DNA from 2 places in the Paenibacillus sp. D51F genome. Region 1 is predicted to be linked to the other one. Evidence: riboswitches for the same ligand, from Rfam matches in the RefSeq annotation. Region 1 holds a riboswitch; the other holds the start of a gene.

Evidence for each region. A riboswitch is a leader RNA that binds a small molecule or an ion and turns the genes downstream of it on or off. The one in region 1 is predicted to bind ZMP and ZTP.
Region 2: it holds a riboswitch for ZMP and ZTP, as region 1 does, so the genes downstream of both, ACLBWT_RS21360 (bifunctional 5,10-methylenetetrahydrofolate dehydrogenase/5,10-methenyltetrahydrofolate cyclohydrolase) here and ACLBWT_RS10345 (TIGR01440 family protein) in region 1, are expected to answer to the same signal.

Annotation. Positions count from the first base shown of each region.
Region 1 covers NZ_JBKFAO010000004.1:292,687-301,807, forward strand. Annotated here, with positions in the region: gene upp (uracil phosphoribosyltransferase) at 1-257, opposite strand, end outside; gene ACLBWT_RS10340 (serine hydroxymethyltransferase) at 590-1,837, opposite strand; gene ACLBWT_RS10345 (TIGR01440 family protein) at 1,955-2,557, opposite strand; ZMP/ZTP riboswitch at 2,725-2,806, opposite strand; gene ACLBWT_RS10350 (low molecular weight protein arginine phosphatase) at 2,932-3,528, opposite strand; gene ACLBWT_RS10355 (manganese efflux pump MntP) at 3,580-4,146, opposite strand; gene ACLBWT_RS10360 (hypothetical protein) at 4,176-4,604, shown strand; gene ACLBWT_RS10365 (L-threonylcarbamoyladenylate synthase) at 4,925-6,043, opposite strand; gene spoIIR (stage II sporulation protein R) at 6,365-7,141, opposite strand; gene prmC (peptide chain release factor N(5)-glutamine methyltransferase) at 7,554-8,600, opposite strand; gene prfA (peptide chain release factor 1) at 8,922-9,121, opposite strand, start outside.
Region 2 covers NZ_JBKFAO010000017.1:55,359-64,479, forward strand. Annotated here, with positions in the region: gene ACLBWT_RS21330 (GNAT family N-acetyltransferase) at 1-767, opposite strand, end outside; gene ACLBWT_RS21335 (hypothetical protein) at 1,013-1,282, shown strand; gene ACLBWT_RS21340 (S-layer homology domain-containing protein) at 1,457-3,358, opposite strand; gene ACLBWT_RS21345 (class I SAM-dependent methyltransferase) at 3,684-4,598, opposite strand; gene ACLBWT_RS21350 (GtrA family protein) at 4,736-5,749, opposite strand; gene ACLBWT_RS21355 (phosphodiester glycosidase family protein) at 5,766-6,701, opposite strand; ZMP/ZTP riboswitch at 6,846-6,927, shown strand; gene ACLBWT_RS21360 (bifunctional 5,10-methylenetetrahydrofolate dehydrogenase/5,10-methenyltetrahydrofolate cyclohydrolase) at 6,988-7,839, shown strand; gene ACLBWT_RS21365 (ChbG/HpnK family deacetylase) at 7,869-8,765, shown strand.

The DNA.
Region 1 (9,121 bases):
TCGACCATGCCCAGGCCGGCGCGCAGAATAGGCACGATGCCGAGCATCCTGCCGGACAGTACTTTGGATTCGGCCACGGCGACGGGAGTCTCCACCCGGATCGTGTCCAGGGGCATTTCCCTCGTGATCTCATAGGCCATCAGCGTGGCTACTTCGTCGACAAGCTCGCGGAAGTCTTTGGTCTTGGTGTCTTTGTCCCGAATATACGTCAGCTTGTGCTGGATAAGCGGATGGTCGCATATGACCAGATTGCCCATGGGGGTTGCCCTCCTGAATTTCGCTAAAATTTGCTTTTCTCCGACAGCATCGGAGCATAATCCCAACTATTATAGCATTCCCCAAGAGCGAGCGCATCAAGCATTGTAGAAGGCGAAATATCGCTGCGGAAGCAGATGGCTCCAGGCAGGCCTTGTCCTTGCCTCCTTGCTTCCGTATTTCCTTGGCTGGCCGGCCGGATCCGCCCCCGGTTCCATCGCAGGCATACGGAGAGATAAGCTGTGCCCGGCTCGTCAGAACAAGGCGGCTGAACGGCTGTCCACGCAAAGAACCCCGTCCAGCGGAGAATCGCCGGACGGGGGTTTCTTGCCTATTAATACTTGATATCGGTATAGAGCGGGAAGCGGCCCGTGAGCTCGCGTACGATGGCGCTGGCCTTGGCCAGGACGGCCTCGTCCTTCGGACTGCGGAGGGTCATGTCGATGACGTCGGCGATCGTGCGCATCGCGTCCGCGTCCATGCCGCGCGAAGTCGCGGCCGGCGTTCCGATCCGGATGCCGCTCGTAACGAACGGGCTGGTCGGATCGAACGGGATGGCGTTTTTGTTCACCGTGATGCCGACGGAATCAAGCACATGCTCGGCTTCCTTGCCCGTGATGTTCAGATTGCGGGTGTCGAGCAGCATGAGGTGGTTGTCCGTGCCGCCGGAGACGATGTTCAGGCCTTTGCCCGACAGGGAATCGGCCAACACCTTCGCGTTGTCGATGACGTTTTTGGCGTAGGTTTTGAATTCAGGCTGCAGTGCCTCGCCCAATGCCACGGCTTTGGCCGCGATGATGTGCATCAGAGGGCCGCCCTGCGATCCCGGGAAGACGGCCTTGTCGATGGCAGCCGCCCAGGCTTTGGTCGTGAGGATCAGGCCGCCGCGCGGTCCGCGCAGCGTCTTGTGCGTCGTCGTCGTCACGAAATGCGCGTGCGGCACCGGGCTCGGGTGCAGGCCGGCGGCCACCATGCCGGCGATGTGCGCCATGTCGACGAAGAAGAGCGCGCCGACGTCTTTGGCGATCTGGCCGATCTTCTCGAAGTCGATGATGCGCGGATAAGCGCTCGCTCCGGCTACGATCATGCGCGGGCGATGCTTGAAGGCCGCCTTGCGGAGGTTGTCGTAGTCGATCGTGAACGTGTCTTCCTCGACGCCGTATGCGACGAAGTTATAGTAGAGGCCGGATGCGTTGACCGGGCTGCCGTGCGTCAGATGGCCGCCATGGGCCAGGTTCATGCCGAGAACCGTGTCGCCAGGCTTAAGGGCAGCCAGGTAAACCGCCATGTTGGCCTGAGCGCCGGAATGCGGCTGGACGTTGGCGTGCTCGGCGCCGAACAGCTCCTTCGCGCGGTCGCGCGCGATGTCTTCCACGATGTCGACATGCTCGCAGCCGCCATAGTAGCGCTTGCCCGGATAGCCTTCAGCGTATTTGTTCGTCAGAACGCTGCCCATCGCTTCAAGGACGGCTTCGCTGACGATGTTTTCCGATGCGATCAGCTCGATGTTGTCGCGCTGGCGCTGCAGCTCGAGCCCCATTGCCTTCAATACTTCAGGATCCTGCTTGCGGAGATTTTCCATGTTGGATCAAGTCCTCCCTCATAATGGATGCATCAGTGATTAGAACATCAGTGATTAGAACATCAGTGTTTAGAACATCAGTGTTTAGAACATCAGTGCTTAAGGCAGGCTCGCCTTTCAGTCGCAGCTTCCGGCAGAGCCGGACAAATCATCCCCAGGCGGCAGCTCGTAGACGGCGCGGGAGCCTCCGATCAGCTTCGGCCGGGTGAACGCCATCGTCACACGCGCTTCGCCGATCTGCTTCAGGGAAGGACGCAGAGGCACGGCAACCCGGCGCAAATGCATGCCGATGAGCGTTTCGCCGATATCGATGCCGGCATGAGCCTGCACCGTCTCCACGAGGCAAGCATCCGCCAGGTGACGGTAGGCATAAGCGGCCATCGAGCCGCCGGCGCCAGGGACCGGCACGGCGGCGACTTGCTCCAGTCCGAGCCTCTCGGCAACGGCACGCTCCAGAACGAGCGCCCGGTTCAAATGCTCGCAGCACTGGTACACCGGCGTGAAGCCGATCTCCTTGCGCGCCGCCTCCACGCCGGCAAATATCGCCGCTGCTGCATCCGTGCTGCCCGAGGTGCCGATATGCCTGCCGAGCACCTCGCTCGTGCTGACTCCGAGAACGAGCAGCTGCCCTTCCCGCAGGCGTCCGCCGCCAGTGAGCTCGCGCACAAGCGTTTCGACCCCGGCTGTTATTGCCGCCTCCGGCTTCGATCCATTCGTCATCCCAGCATCCTCCTGTCTCAGCCCCTTTTCCGTCTCCGCTGCAAGCGGCTCCCGGAAGAAAGGACAAGTTCACCGTTTCGGTTCTATTATACCGGACCGAAGGCCTTTTAGACGAGACTACCCAAAATGACAAAGAGAGCAACGCGCGCAAAAAAGATTGCGTGCTTGCTCTCTGCCCAGGCGACCGGCCGTATGTTCCGATGCTCCATCGTGGTTATTCCCACTTCGTCGCCAGTTACACCGGAAACCGTGTTTCTTGCTTTCATCATAGCTTACACGAAAAGGGAAAGTCAATGATGGATAAGCCTTCTGCAAGGCCTCTTTTTCCCAATGAATGCGATCCGAAAAAAGGCGCGCTGCCGCGGCCGATCCCGCTATCCTTCATTCCTTTCGGATGATCCGGATTGGAATTCCGGACGCTCCAGCAAGCTCGACAGCGCCTCGCGGATTTCCTCCGCGCAGCGGGCGTAATCCTCGTAGGAGCCTCCGTACGGATCGGCGATGTCCGGAAGGGGAAGCTGCCGTTCCAGCTCCCGGATCCGCCGTTCCACTGCGTCGTCGGGACGGCGGCCAAGCGACTGGGCGATCATTCTTTCGCTATAGTGCCTGTCCAGTTCTCCGGCCGCTCCATCCTGTCCCGGCGAGGCGTATTCTTTCAAGGTATGGACTTTTCCGGAAGCTCCCGGCCAATACCTCAGAAGCGCTTGCTTATGGGAGGAAGTCATCGTCAGCACGAGATCGGCCCATTCAAGCAGGCTTTCGCTCGCAGGCGTCGATGCGCCTTTATGAGCGATGCCGTTATTTTCCAGCACCTGAAGCGCATGGCGCGATACAGGCAATCCGTCCACGGTCGATACTCCCGCTGAGCGGACTTCAAGCCGCAGCCCCCTCTCAACCGAGAGCTCCCTCAGGAATGCCTCTGCCATCGGGGAACGGCAAGTGTTTCCGGTACAGACAAACAAGATGCGCATGGACTCCCTCTCCTTTTCCCTTGAGCGGCTTCCCCTGCCGCCGGGATATCCCTACAGCAGGAAGAGGATGCCGAAAGTAAGTAAAATCGCCCCGCCAGCCGCTTCCCCGTAGCTCCCCATGCTTCTCCCGATGCGCCGGCCGGCCAGCAGTCCGGCTACCGACATCAGCCCTCCGGCCATTCCGAACAGAAGGATGGTGAGAATCAGGTCGGCCGCGAACATACCCAGCGAAATTCCGACGGAGAAGGAATCGACACTGACGCTCAGAGCGAACAGCAGCATGCCCCCCGCGGTCCTGTGGTCCGTGAAGGACGGCGATTCGCCATCGCCTCTCCAAGCGGCGAGAAGCATATGGCCGCCGAGCAGAATGAGCAGGATTCCCGCCGCGGCCGTCGCCACGTGACCAAGCAGAAAGCTCATGTAATGGCCCGTGTACAAGCCCAGAAGCGGCATGACGACATGGAAAATGCCGATAATCAGACTCAGCTTCAAGATGTCCTGGATCCGGATGCCTCTCATTCCGATGCCGACTCCCAGCGAAAAGGCATCCATCCCGAGAGCTAGCGCCATGATCAATAAAGTGAGCAGCTGTCCTTCATGCAGTCCCGCTTCCAACATTTGCGCAATCTCTCCTTACCTACGCTGGCTTGTTCTATCCAGCTTATGCGGACAAGGAGAGAGAATATGACCTGTCCCGGAGAGCGGGGCGAGGTGACGCGCTGGACCTGGCTCGCAGAGCGGGGCGAGGTCAGATGCGCTGGACCTGGCTCGCAGAGCGGGGCGAGGTGACGCGCTGGACCTGGCTCGCAGAGCGGGGCGAGGTGACGCGCTGGACCTGGCTCGCAGAGCGGAGCGAGGTGACGCGCTGGACCTGGCTCGCAGAGCGGGGCGAGGTCAGATGCGCTGGACCTGGCTTGGTCAGATGCACTGGGCGGGACGAGCAGACGCCAGAGCGAGACGAGCAGACGCGCTGGACCTGGCTCGCTGGGCGGGACGAGCAGACGCGCTGGACCTGGCTCGCAGAGCGGGGCGAGGTGACGCGCTGGACCTGGCTCGCAGAGCGGGACGAGGTCTGACGCATGGACTGCAGCCATACGAGCAGCAGGGATTATTGCCCTTCGCATTTCAGCACATAGCGGGGAACCCACCGTTTTATCGGACATACGTTCCGCTATTTCGCCCGAAAGCCGGTTTCCTTGCAATTATCGGACATACGTTCCGCTATTTGTGCAGAAACCCGCTGTTTTCTATGTCTTTCCTTGAAATAGCGGATCCTATGTCCGTTAAAATTATTTTAACGCACGATTTGTGTGAAATAACGGATCGTATGTCCGATAGCCTATGAAGCATCAGGAAAATAAATCAAGCTGAGGCCAGCCCGCAGATGGAGCTGCCTTTAGCCCGCATCGACCTGCCTGCCGCCGGCGGCCTTGGCCAGCCGGTTAAGCAGAGCAAGACCGATGCCTTCCGACGGGCAGGCTTCGGCCCAAATCCGCTCGGCGCCAAGCTCGTCGAACTCTCGCAGAACGGAATAGAGCGATCGGGCGGCGCTTTCCAGCTTCCCGAGAGAGCCGCAGGCTAGAACAGCATCGGCCCGGTAGGAAGCCTCCGTCTCCTCGTAGGCGAGAATGCCGGTGCGCAGCCCCTGCGCAGACGCCGCATCGGCCTCGGCTTGGATATATGCGCGCACCTCTTCCGGCGAGCCGGATACGAGGGTCATCTCCCCGCGCGGCGCATAGTGGGCGTATTTCATGCCGGGCGAGCGGGGCGCCGTCGGCTGGGAAGCAGCGGTCCCGGAGACCGCCGTCCGGGACGCCGGCCGCCCAAGGGCCGGGATGCCGGCTCCGGCATCGAACTCGACGGCGTACCCCGCCGCCCGCAGCTGCTCCGGCGTTACGCCGCCGGGCCGCAGGATGCGGACCGACCGCTCTCCGATAGCCTCGACAACCGTCGACTCCAGCCCGACTCCGGTCGCTCCGCCGTCCAGCACGCCGCCGATCCGTCCGGCCAGATCCTCCAGCACATGCGAGGCAGCAGTCGGGCTTGGACGGCCCGAGCGGTTCGCGCTCGGCGCCGCGACGGGACAGCCCGCTTCACGGATCAGAGCCAGCGCCAGCGGGTGGTCCGGCATGCGGACCGCGACCGTATCCAGCCCCGCCGTCACGCGCGGCGATACGGCATCCGGAAGCGCCGGGAGCACGAGAGTCAGCGGACCGGGCCAGAAGGACCTCATCAAGCCGCGCTCCGTCTCCGTCAGGCTTGCAGCGAGCCCTTCCAGCTGCCGCTCATCGGCGATATGGACGATCAGCGGATTGTCGGACGGCCTGCCTTTCGCTTGAAACACGCTTTCTACCGCCGCCGTGCTGCGGGCATCCGCGCCGAGGCCGTACACCGTTTCCGTCGGAAAAGCCACCGTTCCGCCGGAACGCAGCAGATCGGCCGCTTCCTGCAATTCTTTTGCCGAAACAGCTCCCGCCGCTCCGCTTCTCCAATAAATCGTGCTTGTCGTCGTCATTCGGTTCCATTCCTTCTCATCCGGGATTGCCGCGGAAGCCCCCGGCGATATAGCTTCAGTATACCTCTCGCGCAGCCGCGTTACCAACCTTCCGATGCCTTCCGTCCATGCAGGCAGGAAATGAAAACACCCCTTGCAAAGACTGCTAACGGCCGCCGGCAGGCAGATCCCATCGTCATTGATAAGGGGTAAACGTAGATATCAAGCCGTTTGGATGGCGCGCCATCCGGCAGTAGAGACGGACTCCGGCTGAACGGACATCGTTGTCCGCCAAAGGCGCCTCTTGCATTCTCGGACGCCGAGTAGCTCCCGCCCAGCCCATCAGGCAAAGAGGCCGCGCAGGAAGGAAAAGAACGACTCAATCAGCTCCCAGATGAAAAATTTGGCTTCTGGGGCTTGCCCTGCCTCTGCAGGAGCATCGGTTTTGGCCGAGGCAGATTTGCCGGCATCGGCCTTCGACAGCCGGTCCGGCTTGCTGTCCTCAACCGCAGCAGCAGCCTCTGCCTTAGGAGACGCGTCGCCGGACGATGAGTCCAGGAAGCACAGCGGAGGGAAAAGGACGCACCACCAGTTCTGGCCTTTTCCTTCGCCAAGGGTGATGAGGAGCGCTTCATAGTCGCCTGCCGGATAAACCTGCTCGCCGTAGACTTTAGTGGGGAAAGCCACTTGGCCGAGCTCGGCTTTGTAGCTGTAGGAGAATCCGCGATCCTGCAGCGTGCGGGCTATGATTCCTTCGATTTCCCCCATGCGGGAATGCAGCGTGGCACGGGCTTCTTCGATCGTCTGAGGCCCTGCGGCCCAGCCGTTCATCGCCTGCACGACGGCATCGCGCACGACGCGCTTCGTAGCCTGGTCGACGGCGGAATCCGAGTTGGCGAGGATGCGCAGCCGGATGGCCTCGCTAGGAATGGAGCTTTGAGCCAGAGCGGCATCGTTGCGGACATTTTCCCAGCTCATCATCAGGAAGGCGACACAGACAATGAGGTACAGGTAGGACAGGCGGAACGGGAACCGGTACGAATGGGCTGATGCCGAATAAGGACGGGAAGCTGCCGACGGATAAGGGCGGGACACCGAAGTATAGGAATGAACGGACATTGCACAAGCTCCTCTCGGGCACCCGTCGGCACCGCCGCTTGCGTTCCGGAACGTCTCTATGCTCCAGTATGTCCGCTCTCTGCTCTTCTATACCTTGCCTGCGAATCTGAATTTCGAAGATTGCGAGATTAAGAGGGCTTGAATCGGGGAAGGCTGGCCTGTAACGAGGAGGCAAGGTGCCGAAGACAGCGTGAGCTGCCCTCCCCTAGCCATTTATAAGCCTCGGTTGCGAAGGCCGTTCTCTGCAACCAAGCATTCTGTCCGGATTGTCATCTCTCCGTGCGGCAGCGCCCTCCTGCATTAGCCGCAAAATCGGCGTCATGATCAGCGCTCGACTCCCGCAGCACCGGACGCAGGGCAGAGCTGCAGCGCGGCAGCTCCGTCCCTGATCGCATGGAAATGGCATCGGCTTCTACATTTCAGAGCCTATCGTCCTGACTGCAACGACATGGCGCTCGATGCCGCCATAATCGGTCACGATCGAGATGTCGTCCCAATGCCCGATTTCCTCAAGCAGCGCAGCGACCTGCCGGGCTTGTCCGATGCCGAGCTCGAAGCCCACGACGGACGGAAGCCGCGTCAAAGATCTGAGCTGCTCAGCCATCGCGCGATACGGATTGAGGCCGTCCTCCCCGCCGTCGAGAGCAAGCCTCGGCTCGAATTCCCTGACTTCCCGCTGCAGCCCCGGCAAGTCGCCGGCCGGAATGTAAGGGGGATTAGACACAAGTACGTCGACTTCGAGTCCCTCCATGCTCCCCCCGCCGGAAGCCAAAAAAGGCTGCAGCAGGTCTCCCTCTATAAACGCGCTCAGCGCAGCTCCGAGACGGAGAGCGTTGCACTCGGCTGTACGCAGCGCATCAGGAGACAGATCGGAGGCATGCACCCGCCATGCTGGGCGCTCCGCGGCCAACGTGACGGCGATCGCGCCGCTGCCCGTGCCGACGTCGAGGACGACAGGCGCGGCAGCGGCAGCCGTCGCTTCCAGGCCTGCAGACCGCAAAGTGGATGCGGCAGGCTTGGCGCTGCCCGGCAATGCCCCGGCCGCGGCAGCCGAACCTGCCGCATGCGGCCACAGCCGGTCCGCCGCCTCCAGCACCGCCTCCACGAGCAGCTCTGTCTCGGGGCGCGGAATCAGCACGGCCGGCGTGACGGCGAACGGCCGGCCGTAGAACCACTGCTCCCCGGCTATATACTGCGCGGGCTCTCCCCGCCCCTTGCGGGTGATGGCTTCCTCCCAAGCCGCCAGCCGCTCCGGCGGGAACGTCTCCCGGCCGTCGCGCAGCAGCTCCGCCCGGTTCAAGCCGAGCAGATGCTGAAGCAAAAGGGAGGCGTTGTCCCCCGCTTCCTCCACGCCGCAGCGGTCCAGATAGGCTTCAGCCAGCTTGCGGGCGGCCTGGATCGAAGTCCCTGCTTCTTGGCGGAAAAGCTCCGCTGCCCGGCCTTGATCGTTATCGCTCATGTTTTCGAGCCTCCTGAAGGGTGATGACCTGCGCATTGATGAAAAAAAGCCCCATCCCGATCGGCGGGCTTGGGGCGTATGTTGGCCATTGTGCATGCTGCGATGCCATGTACACTGCGTTGCGCTGTGTGCCGCGATGCGCTGTGCATGCTGCGATGCACTGTGCACTGCGATACTCTATGCATGCCGCTATGCGCTGCGCTTTGTGCCGCTATGCGCTGTGTGCCGCGATGCACTGTGCATGCTGCGATGCGCTTTGCACTGCAATTCCGATGCTAAAACTGCAATCGCAATCCGCAGCCGAAGCCGTCTCAATCCCGCTTAGGCGAGATTTTCGCGCTCCAGCAGCTCGGCCTGCTCGGCGAGCGAAAGGGAATTGACGATGTCGCCCATGTCGCCGTTCATGACGGAATCGAGGCGATGCAGCGTGAGGCCGATGCGGTGATCGGTCACGCGGCTTTGCGGGAAGTTGTACGTGCGGATCCGCTCGCTGCGGTCGCCCGTGCCGACTTTGCTCTTGC
Region 2 (9,121 bases), on a different contig from region 1:
AAATGCTCGATTTTCCGCTGGGCGCCGGCATCCTCTTGCTCCGCCAGATCGCTCAGGGCCGATGCTGCATCCATCCCGTACCAGTGGATCATGGCATCGTCAAAATCGATGACGGAAAAGCGGGATTCCTCTTCGTCATAAAAAATATTGTCCGTTTCGAAGTCATAATGAATCAAGCCCATATGTCTCTCTTCAGTCGGAAGCTTGGAGAGCTGTTCACGGATGCGTTCTAGCTCGTGCCGGGCCATTTCCTCCGAGGGATGCCGCTGCAATACGGAGGCGATGAAGTTTAGGGCGTCCATCCAGCTTTGTCGGGATTTCGACACGGCCGAATAAGACTCGGATAAAAGATGCAGCGAAGCAAGCGACCTTCCCCACTCTTCGGCATGCCGATCCGTCATGAGATCTAGCGGAATATGGTTTCCCTTGGCTTGTTCAAATACAACGCCGAAGTACGATCCATCTGCCGTCCGGATCGTTTCGATCCAGTTGCCGTATCGGGATAGGACAGGAGCGGCAGCCGGATAGCCGGACGATATCAGATACAGGATGAAATCAAGCTCTGCCCGAATATTCTCGAGACTGTTGTCCTCTTCATGGATATACCGTAGAAATTGCCGAACGCCGTTTCTTTCAGACAAGTAGACAAAATTGCTGCTTGCTCTCCAAAACGTCAGCGTGTTGGCATCATGCTCCCAGCATGAAATCAGTTGTTTGGCCGAGGAATCGTTTTCCGTTCCCCGTACCATGTTTTTTAGCGACATCATTTCCGGTTGCCTCCCATGGCCTAATGAGAGGTGTAAGGGTTACAAATAGCGACCTCTCACAGGTTCATTTGTATGTTCGTTCGTCTTCAACCACCATCACTCCTCAATCGTAGTAGGGATTTAATGTTTAGGTTTGGAGCGGATTAAATCTTTCCCTCGTAAAATATGGTTGAATATATTCCCAGTAGGATCAAGGGGTAATTTAGACTAAAGAGTTTTATACGAAGAGAGCCGGGGGCGGCTGTTTGCCGAGTGAATTCCGAGGGCACGAGCAGCATGGCCGGCAGATCGCCGCTGTCGATGCGGGGAGCGCCTATATCGCCTATTTGCTTGAAGATGGAATAATCGTACATGGTCGAAAAGAGCGAGAAGCAAGTGCCCAAGCCGGCCAATACAGAATCGATTCAAGACGAAATAAAATGATGCTGAAATCCGATCGTCTTGCTGCTATCGGTCAGGATGGCGGCGAAAAGAGCCACGAGGACAGCGTATCCTGCCGCGTACAGCATCGTTAAGTCCGAGCGCCCTCGGGATGTAGAGAGCCGAGGTTCCCTCCGGGAGATGGCCGAAGCCGGATAGAAGCGAGGCTTCAATCGTGCTTACGACCGGAAAGACCGAAAAGGACACCCTGCGAGGTGTCCCTTAGCGCTTTCATGCTGAATCTGGAGCCTGAAGCCCGGGCAGCGGGCCTACTCTCCCGCGAATCGCTCGAACGTTCTCTGGAAAATCTGAATCGACTGCTCCACCGTCAGATTGCCCATCGGGTTGAAGCGGTTCTGGCCGACGCCCTGCATCAGGCCGAGACCGACGGAGCGGTATACGTCCGCCTTCGCCCACGAGGCGATCGCCTCGTCATCTGCGAACGCGCCGGTTGGAGCGGCGGATCCCGGCGGCTTTCCGGCAACGCTTGCCAGCTTGCTCTCCAGCCGGGTCAGCAGGGCCGCGGCCTCCTGGCGGGTAATCTTCGCCAAGGGAGCGAACTCGGTCGGGGAGACGCCGCTGATCAGTCCGGCAGACACCGCCTTGGAGACGTTGGAGTCGCTCGTATCCTGAAACGGCTTCCGGTCTGCCGGAAGGCTGCTTCCCGTGGTGTTTTCATAAACCCCGACGAGCATGCGCACGAAATCTATGCGGCGGATCGGCGTCTGGTACTGCGTGTCCAGGGAATAGGGGATGAGACCGGCGCCCTTCGCCTTCGCATAGGCTTCCTTCGCCCAGCCGCTCGGGGTGTCGCCCGGCGCTGCCGGCCGCACGGTGACGTAGAGCGAGTTCTCCTGTCCCAAATAGTTGCTGTAGCGGATATAAGCAGCGCCCGCCTTCAAGCCGCGCAAGACGCCGGAGGAATCCACCGACGCGACGGACGGCTCGCTCGATTCCAGCTGTCCCGCCATTCCGCCTGCCACAGCGCCTTCCCCCGTTGAATAGAGGCGCAGCGGGACGCTCTCGCCCGGTGCAAGCGCGACCGCATCGCTGCCGAACCGTTTCATTTCCGTCATCCGGAAGAAGACGGTATCATATTCGATCGACGTTTCCGGACTGGCTTTGGAGCGGAGGCCGTCTATGCGCACGTGGAAGCGGTCGTCCTCTTTGAAGTCCGATATTCCGTCCGGACGGAAGATAATGCAGACCGGAATGCCGCCGTAACCGCCTTTGTCGACACGGAAGTATTCGCCGGACTTGTCCGTATCCGACTTGTCCAGCGTCCATTTCCGGCCGTCTTCTTGCCGGGTCACCGTTACGGTGATGGAGTCCGTGTCGTTTTTGTCGTACCGGTCCGTGTTCAGCGATACCGACCAGGCGTCCGAGGGCGAGAAGGCTTCGGACGGGAAATAACCTGCTGCCGGCCAGCCGATGAAATCATAATCGACGCTGCCAGCGGTCCTTCCTTTGTCAAAAACGTACATGGAGGAGTACGGCGACCCGTAACCGCCCGTCTCGACTGCCCGGACATAGCCGAACATCGTCCGGGTCATCGCCGGATTCAGGATCCATCTGCGGTGGCCGACCCGGTCGATATTGCTTGGATCGCTGTCCGACATGTAGCCGAGGACGCTGCTGTACAGCGTCGGGCTGCCCATATAGAGGTTGCTGCTGCTTGCTCCTGCATAACCCAGCTTGTACGGTCCCTCCTCCATCCCGGCCGGCTTGGCCGGAGAGTGGCTGAGCTGATCGTTCAGGGCGTTGATCAGCGATGCGCTCTGCTGCTGCCGATGCAGGGTCCAGTCCGGCTGCACGTCATCGGGGACTCCGGCCAAATAACGGACGAAATTCGTCGCCCGCACTCCGTCTTCGATATACTCGGCTTTTAATTTGCCTTCCTGGAAAGGAGCTGTCAGACTCGGCAATTGCTCGTAAATGTCGTTCCCGCTCATATAGGCAAAGGACCGCTTCATGGGCAGGTAGCTCTGCATCCATTTCTCGACGATCTCTTCCTTCGTTCTCGCGGCGGTTGTCTTCCCTATGCTGTCTGCGGCTTCGGCTGTCTGCGGCCATACGGCCAGCATGCCTGCGGCCAGGGCGCATGCGCAGAAGGCGGCCGTCGTCCTCGGCATCCATTCGCGAGGTTTCCAAGCGGTTTGATTGCGGTTCATTCGTTCCCACCCTCTTCACTCTATTCATCTGATGCCTTCTTCTCGTTATCGGCGGTAACGGGAATAATCGGTAGGCCGCAAGACGAGTGGAGGACGAAATGGAGGAAGAAGCCGATAGCCTGCAAATGAGAGCGGGCTGTCGGCTTCAAAAGAGGGCATGAATGCCGGTTGTTGCTGGCACAGGGAGAGACAGGAAAGATGCAGGAAGGATGCAGGAAGGATGCAGGAAAGATGCAGGAAAGATGCAGGAAAGATGCAGGCTCTCTTCAGGCCCTCTTCGGCCCTCTTCAGGCCCTCTTCAGGCCCTCTTCAGGCCCTCTTCAGGCTACCTCTTGACCGCCAAGCAATAGTTCACATGATCGAAGGCCGTAATCGGGTGCTCGGGCTGGCTCTCATTATAGGCGTGAAACAGCTGCTCGGTAATTTCCTCCGGATTCAGATGCTGATCAATCCGCAAACCCATCTCTTCGAGCATCCGCTCCAGCTCGGAGCAGGAGTAGCCTGCCTGCATCGGCTCGCCCGCACGCGCGGTCATCATGAGCTGCTTCTGCACCCGCTCGCCTGCCTGAGGAGTGAATGTCTGCTCATCAGGATAATCGAAGACGATGCCGCTGCCGGCCGGAAGCAGGGAAACGATGCCGGACAACAGCTGCCGGAAATCGTCTTTGGCGAGGTAATAGCTGATGCCCAGCAGGCTGCAGAAGCTGAGCCGATCGGGATTGAACCCGGCGCAGGCCAGCACATGTCTCTGCCAATCCGGCTCGCGGAGGTCGACGGCGATGTGATGAAGATTGGGAGGCCGGTCCATATGCAGGGCGGACACGCGTGCATGCTTGTCGGCGGCCGTAACGGGATGGTCGAGCTCGAAGATCTCGAGCTTGGAGGCCCATTCCGGCTGGCGATAGGCGAACGTATCGTAGCCTGCGGCGAAGATGAGGTACTGCCTGGCTCCAAGCGCGGCGGCCGCAGCCAGTGCCCGCTCGGCAAATGCCGCCCGGCCGAGCGGAGTGGGTGAAAGCTGATGGTCGACAACCTTGCGGAGGGCTTGCTCCTGCGTCCCTGAGAACCCGGGCTGGAAGAACGCGATCGCCTGCGACATGTTGCTGGAGATTCCGTCGTATTCTTCATCGGTCAGCAGCTGCCTGGCGATCCGGTCGTCGAAGATTTTGACCGGATTGTGCTCGGCGTGGTAGGCGCGCGAGAACGCGCTGACAAGTGCGGTCAAGCTTTTTGATTCCATGATCATCACCTCTATTCCGTTGTATCATCGGGACGTGGCGAAAAACAACACTTGACTTTATTGTATTTTTATGGTATAATTTATCAAATATTTTTACATAGTTCACTATTCTGTCATATTTGAGGCGATTTTATTGTTCAGTCATACACGAATCTCCGCTGCGACCAATAGCTGAAGAGGAACAGGGAGGCTTCCGTCATCAGCTTGGCCGCGACGAGCGGGATGCCGATGCTGGCATGGAAGAAGAGCATCAAGCCGTAGTTCAGCAAGACGATCACGATGACGAGCGAGAAGTACCGGGGCAGCGATTTTGTGATCGCGGCCTCTTTGCCATGGGGGAAAACCATGCGGCGATTCATCGTGTAATTGAAGATGGAGCTGCATATCCGCGCTCCGATGACCGACAGGAGCAAGCTGGACGTCAGCCATTGAAGCAGGAGCAGCAGCGAGAAGTCCAGGATCGCGGCGAACCCGGAGGACGCGCAGAACTTCAGGAATGGAAAATAGATCCGGGCGGAATCGGCGAGCGGACGAAAGTGGGAGGACTTGTTGTCTTCCAGATAGACCGTGTCGATCGGCACCTCGACCAGGCCATAACCGGCTTGGGGAGCATCAAGCAGCATGTTCATCTCGTATTCGAAGCGCTCGCCCGGCACTTCGCACAGCCAGTCCAGCATGTCGGAGGAATACCCGCGCAGGCCGGTCTGCGTATCCTGGACAGGCCTTCCTGTCGCGAGGGCATAAACCATTCGCGTCGCCGAATTTCCGAAGCGGCTCCGCATGGGAACCTTGCCGGTGAATTGCCGGCTGCCGAGCACGATATGGCGGCGATGCTCGCGGACGGCTTCCGTAATCCGTACAATATCTCCAGGCAGATGCTGCCCGTCGCTGTCGGCGCAGACGACGCCCTCGCCGCCGCCCTGCCGCCGCACATAGTCGAAGCCGGTCTTGAGCGCGCTGCCTTTGCCTTCGTTCGACCGATGCGTCAGCACGGTGCAGCCCGTTTTCTCCAAGGAATCGAAGATCGTCCGGTATTGCTCGCCGCTGCCGTCGTCCACGACCAGGATCGGGTCGGAACTGACTGCCTTCAGGCTGCCGACAAGGGCGAGAAGGCGCTCGTCAGGCTCGTATGAGGGAATAAGGATGGTCATATCGGTTGCCTCCTTGTCAGGACTGGGGAACATAGATAATGTCGCTCACGCCTCGCTCGTTGCCCTTGCCGAGAGGATTGTTCACGACCCGGCCCATGAAGTACATCGTGGACGATCCGCCTCCGTCGAGATTGTAGGCTTCGGTGGCGCCGAGCTTCTTGAACAAGTCCGCGAACTCGGTGAGAGTCATGCCGCGGCTGTAGCCGCTGCTCCTTCCGTCGACCACGACAAACACCAGATGGTTGGGAGCGATCATCCCGATTCCGGTCCGCGGATTGGAGTCTTGAATGGAACGGTTGCCGAAGTTGCTGTCGATGCGCACGCTGCTGAAGTCGCCTGCGACCTCGCCGTCCTTCACGAGAACCGGCCCGAAGGAGAACGTGTTCGTCGCTCCCTCGGCAAGCAGGTCGGCCGAGGAGGTCTGCTCCTCGTCATAGGTCTGCAGGGTGCCGTTGCCGAGCAGGGCCAGGCCGTCGCGCGCCGGCTCGTCCCGGTACAAGGTGCCGTTGCGGATGATCACTCCATCGCTGCGGAAGCCGTAATAGTCGCCGTTGATCGCCAGCACGGCGTTGTTCGCCGCGGCGATCGCCGACGTGTTTTCGGTAATGTTCGTGCCGAAGGTGTTTTTGGCCAGGGCGGTCAACACGTTCGGGGTGTCGGCAAATTTCACGTCCGCCACGAAGTAAGTGACGGCATCGGAACCGGAGCCGGTCTGGACTTTCTTGATGCTTATCGTCCGGTTCGCATCGGAGTAGTTCCAGTCATCCGACTGGACTTGCGCCGTGGAAGAAGCGGCCGTCGTCTGCCCGACGGCGGTGCTGTTCGGGGCGACGACGACTTCGGCATGCTCGATCAGATAGCGGTCTGCCAGACGGTACAGGATGGTGGAGAGGATGAGGAGGGACATCGCGATGATAGCAATGATTTTGGTTTTTTTGCGCCGGTGGAACATGGCCGATCACTCCTTCAAGAGGTTGTTGCCGTTATCTTAGATCCGCTACCTGTAATGAAACTTAAATGGGAGGACGCCAATCAGGCCAGCCGCAGAAAATGCATTTACAATCTTGCCTGATTTCAGTATCATCAAAAGTAAATTCCGACTGTGCGTGACTGGCGGAGCATGGGTCCAACCATGAGGGAGCGCACGGATACAGCAGCCGTACGCCTGGGCAGAGGTAAGGGGGATACCCCTTACCTCTTTGCGTTTTTAAGCGGACAAAAAAAGGAGAGCTGCAGAAATGACGGAGCAAACGCTGATATTGGATGGGGCCCGAGTGGCCGGGGAAATCAAGGAGCAGTTGGCCAAAAGAGTCGAGACTCTAGCCGGCAAAGGAGTCGTGCCGTGCCTGGTTACGATTCTGGTGGGAGACGACCCGGCTTCCGAGACCTATGTCCGGATGAAGGGCAATGCCTGCCGGAAGCTCGGCATGGAGTCCAAGAGGATCCATCTCGATTCGGAAACGACGACAGGGGAGCTTGTGGACGTGATCCGCGGATTGAACGAGGACCCTGCCGTTCACGGCATCCTGCTGCAGCATCCCGTGCCGGAGCAGATTGACGAGAGGGAGGCTTTCGAGGCCATCGCGATCGACAAGGATGTGGACGGGGTCACGGCGCTCGGCTTTGCGCAAAACGCCTTCGGCTACGCAGCCTATCCATCCTGCACGCCTGCCGCCATCGTCGCCATTCTCGACTATTACGGCCTTCCGATCGAGGGCAAGCATGCCGTCGTCGTGGGACGCAGCCCGATCCTTGGCAAGCCCGTGTCGCTCATGCTCCTGAACCGCAACGCGACCGTGACCGTCTGCCACTCCAAGACGCAGCGGCTGAACGAGATTGTCGGACTTGGCGATATCGTCGTGGCGGCCGTCGGCAAGCCGAAGTTCATTCAGGGAGAATGGATCAAGGAAGGCGCCGTCATTCTCGATGCCGGCTACAACGAAGGAAATGTCGGCGACGTCGACTACGAGGCCTGCGCCCTTAAAGCGAGCGCGATTACGCCGGTTCCCGCGGGCGTAGGTCCGGTCACGATCGCGATGCTGCTCAAGCATACGGTGGATGCGGCGGAGAAAGCCCTTTCCGCCCGCTGATTGAAGACGGGAGCGGGATGAAGCCTAGGATGGACTGGACGAGAGAGGACCGGCTGCTCATCGTGAATGCCGACGATTTTGGACTGACCCGAGGGACCAACGATGCCGTCATGGATCTGTTTGCCCGCAGCTCGATTACTTCGGCATCCCTCATGATGACAGGCGCTGCCGCCAAGGAAGCCGTTGGCTCCGCCAGCCCTAAGGCCCGGAGCCATACGGGCATCCATCTTACGCTGTCCAGCGGAGAGACGTCGCCTCAGGCTCCTTTATATCGAGGGAGGGCGCTGCGCAGCTTGGTCGATGAGGATGGATTTTTCCATGCCGACATCTCGCTTCTGGAACGGCAGGGCGATCCCGAGGAGGTCAGGCTCGAGTTGGAAGCCCAGATCCAGGGCGCCATACAGGGAGGCATCGATCCGACCCATCTGGACAGCCATGCCGGAAGCGTGCTTGGCCTCCATACGGGCAGGGATTTTCTGGAGCCTGTATTTGAGCTTTGCTGCCGATACGGGCTTCCTTTCAACCTTCCTTTGGGAATCGTGGAGCAGCCTTCTTTCAGCTCGGAGCAAAAGGAAAGATTTCAAAGGCGGATCGATTCGGCCCGGCGAAGAGGGATTGTCCTCATCGACGATATGGCGTCCCTGCCCTATTGTTCATCGGGCAGCTATGAAGAAGCCAAGCGGCAGCTGATTGAAATTCTAAGAGGCCTTAGGCCGGGAATCACGCAGCTGACGCTGCATCCTTCGCAGGTGAAGGAGGAGCTGAAGGCCGCGACAGCCTGCTTCCGCGAAAGGGAAATGGAGTACCGCCTCTTGATCGACCGCGACATCCGGCTGTTGTTGGAGACGGAGAAAATCAAGCTTCTGTCCTGGAGAGAGATCCGGGAGCTGCAGCGAGCGGGTTCGCGGGCTTGGCGAAGCCCGTGATTCTCTTTGAACGCAGCCTATTGCAACGGGGTGAAAGGGCATTGACCATTTGCCGCTCCGCTGACGGATGAGCAGGGAAGAGATGGCTTGATGCTCGCGGAACAGATTCTCGACAAGGATACGCAAGAGCTGAGCTTTTCAGGGAACGGTCGGCTTTTTTGGGGGCAAGCTATAGGGGAATGGAAAAGGGGCTGCCGAGTCTTGCTCGGCAGCCCTTAGAGTGCCGAAAAAGTGGTTATGGGTTGCAAATAAGGCCCAAATCGGTCCTTGGAGCGAAGCGAGAGTGGTCATGGGTAGCAAATAAGGCCCGATTTGGGCCTTGGAGCGAAGCGAAAGTGGTCATGGGTTGCAAATAA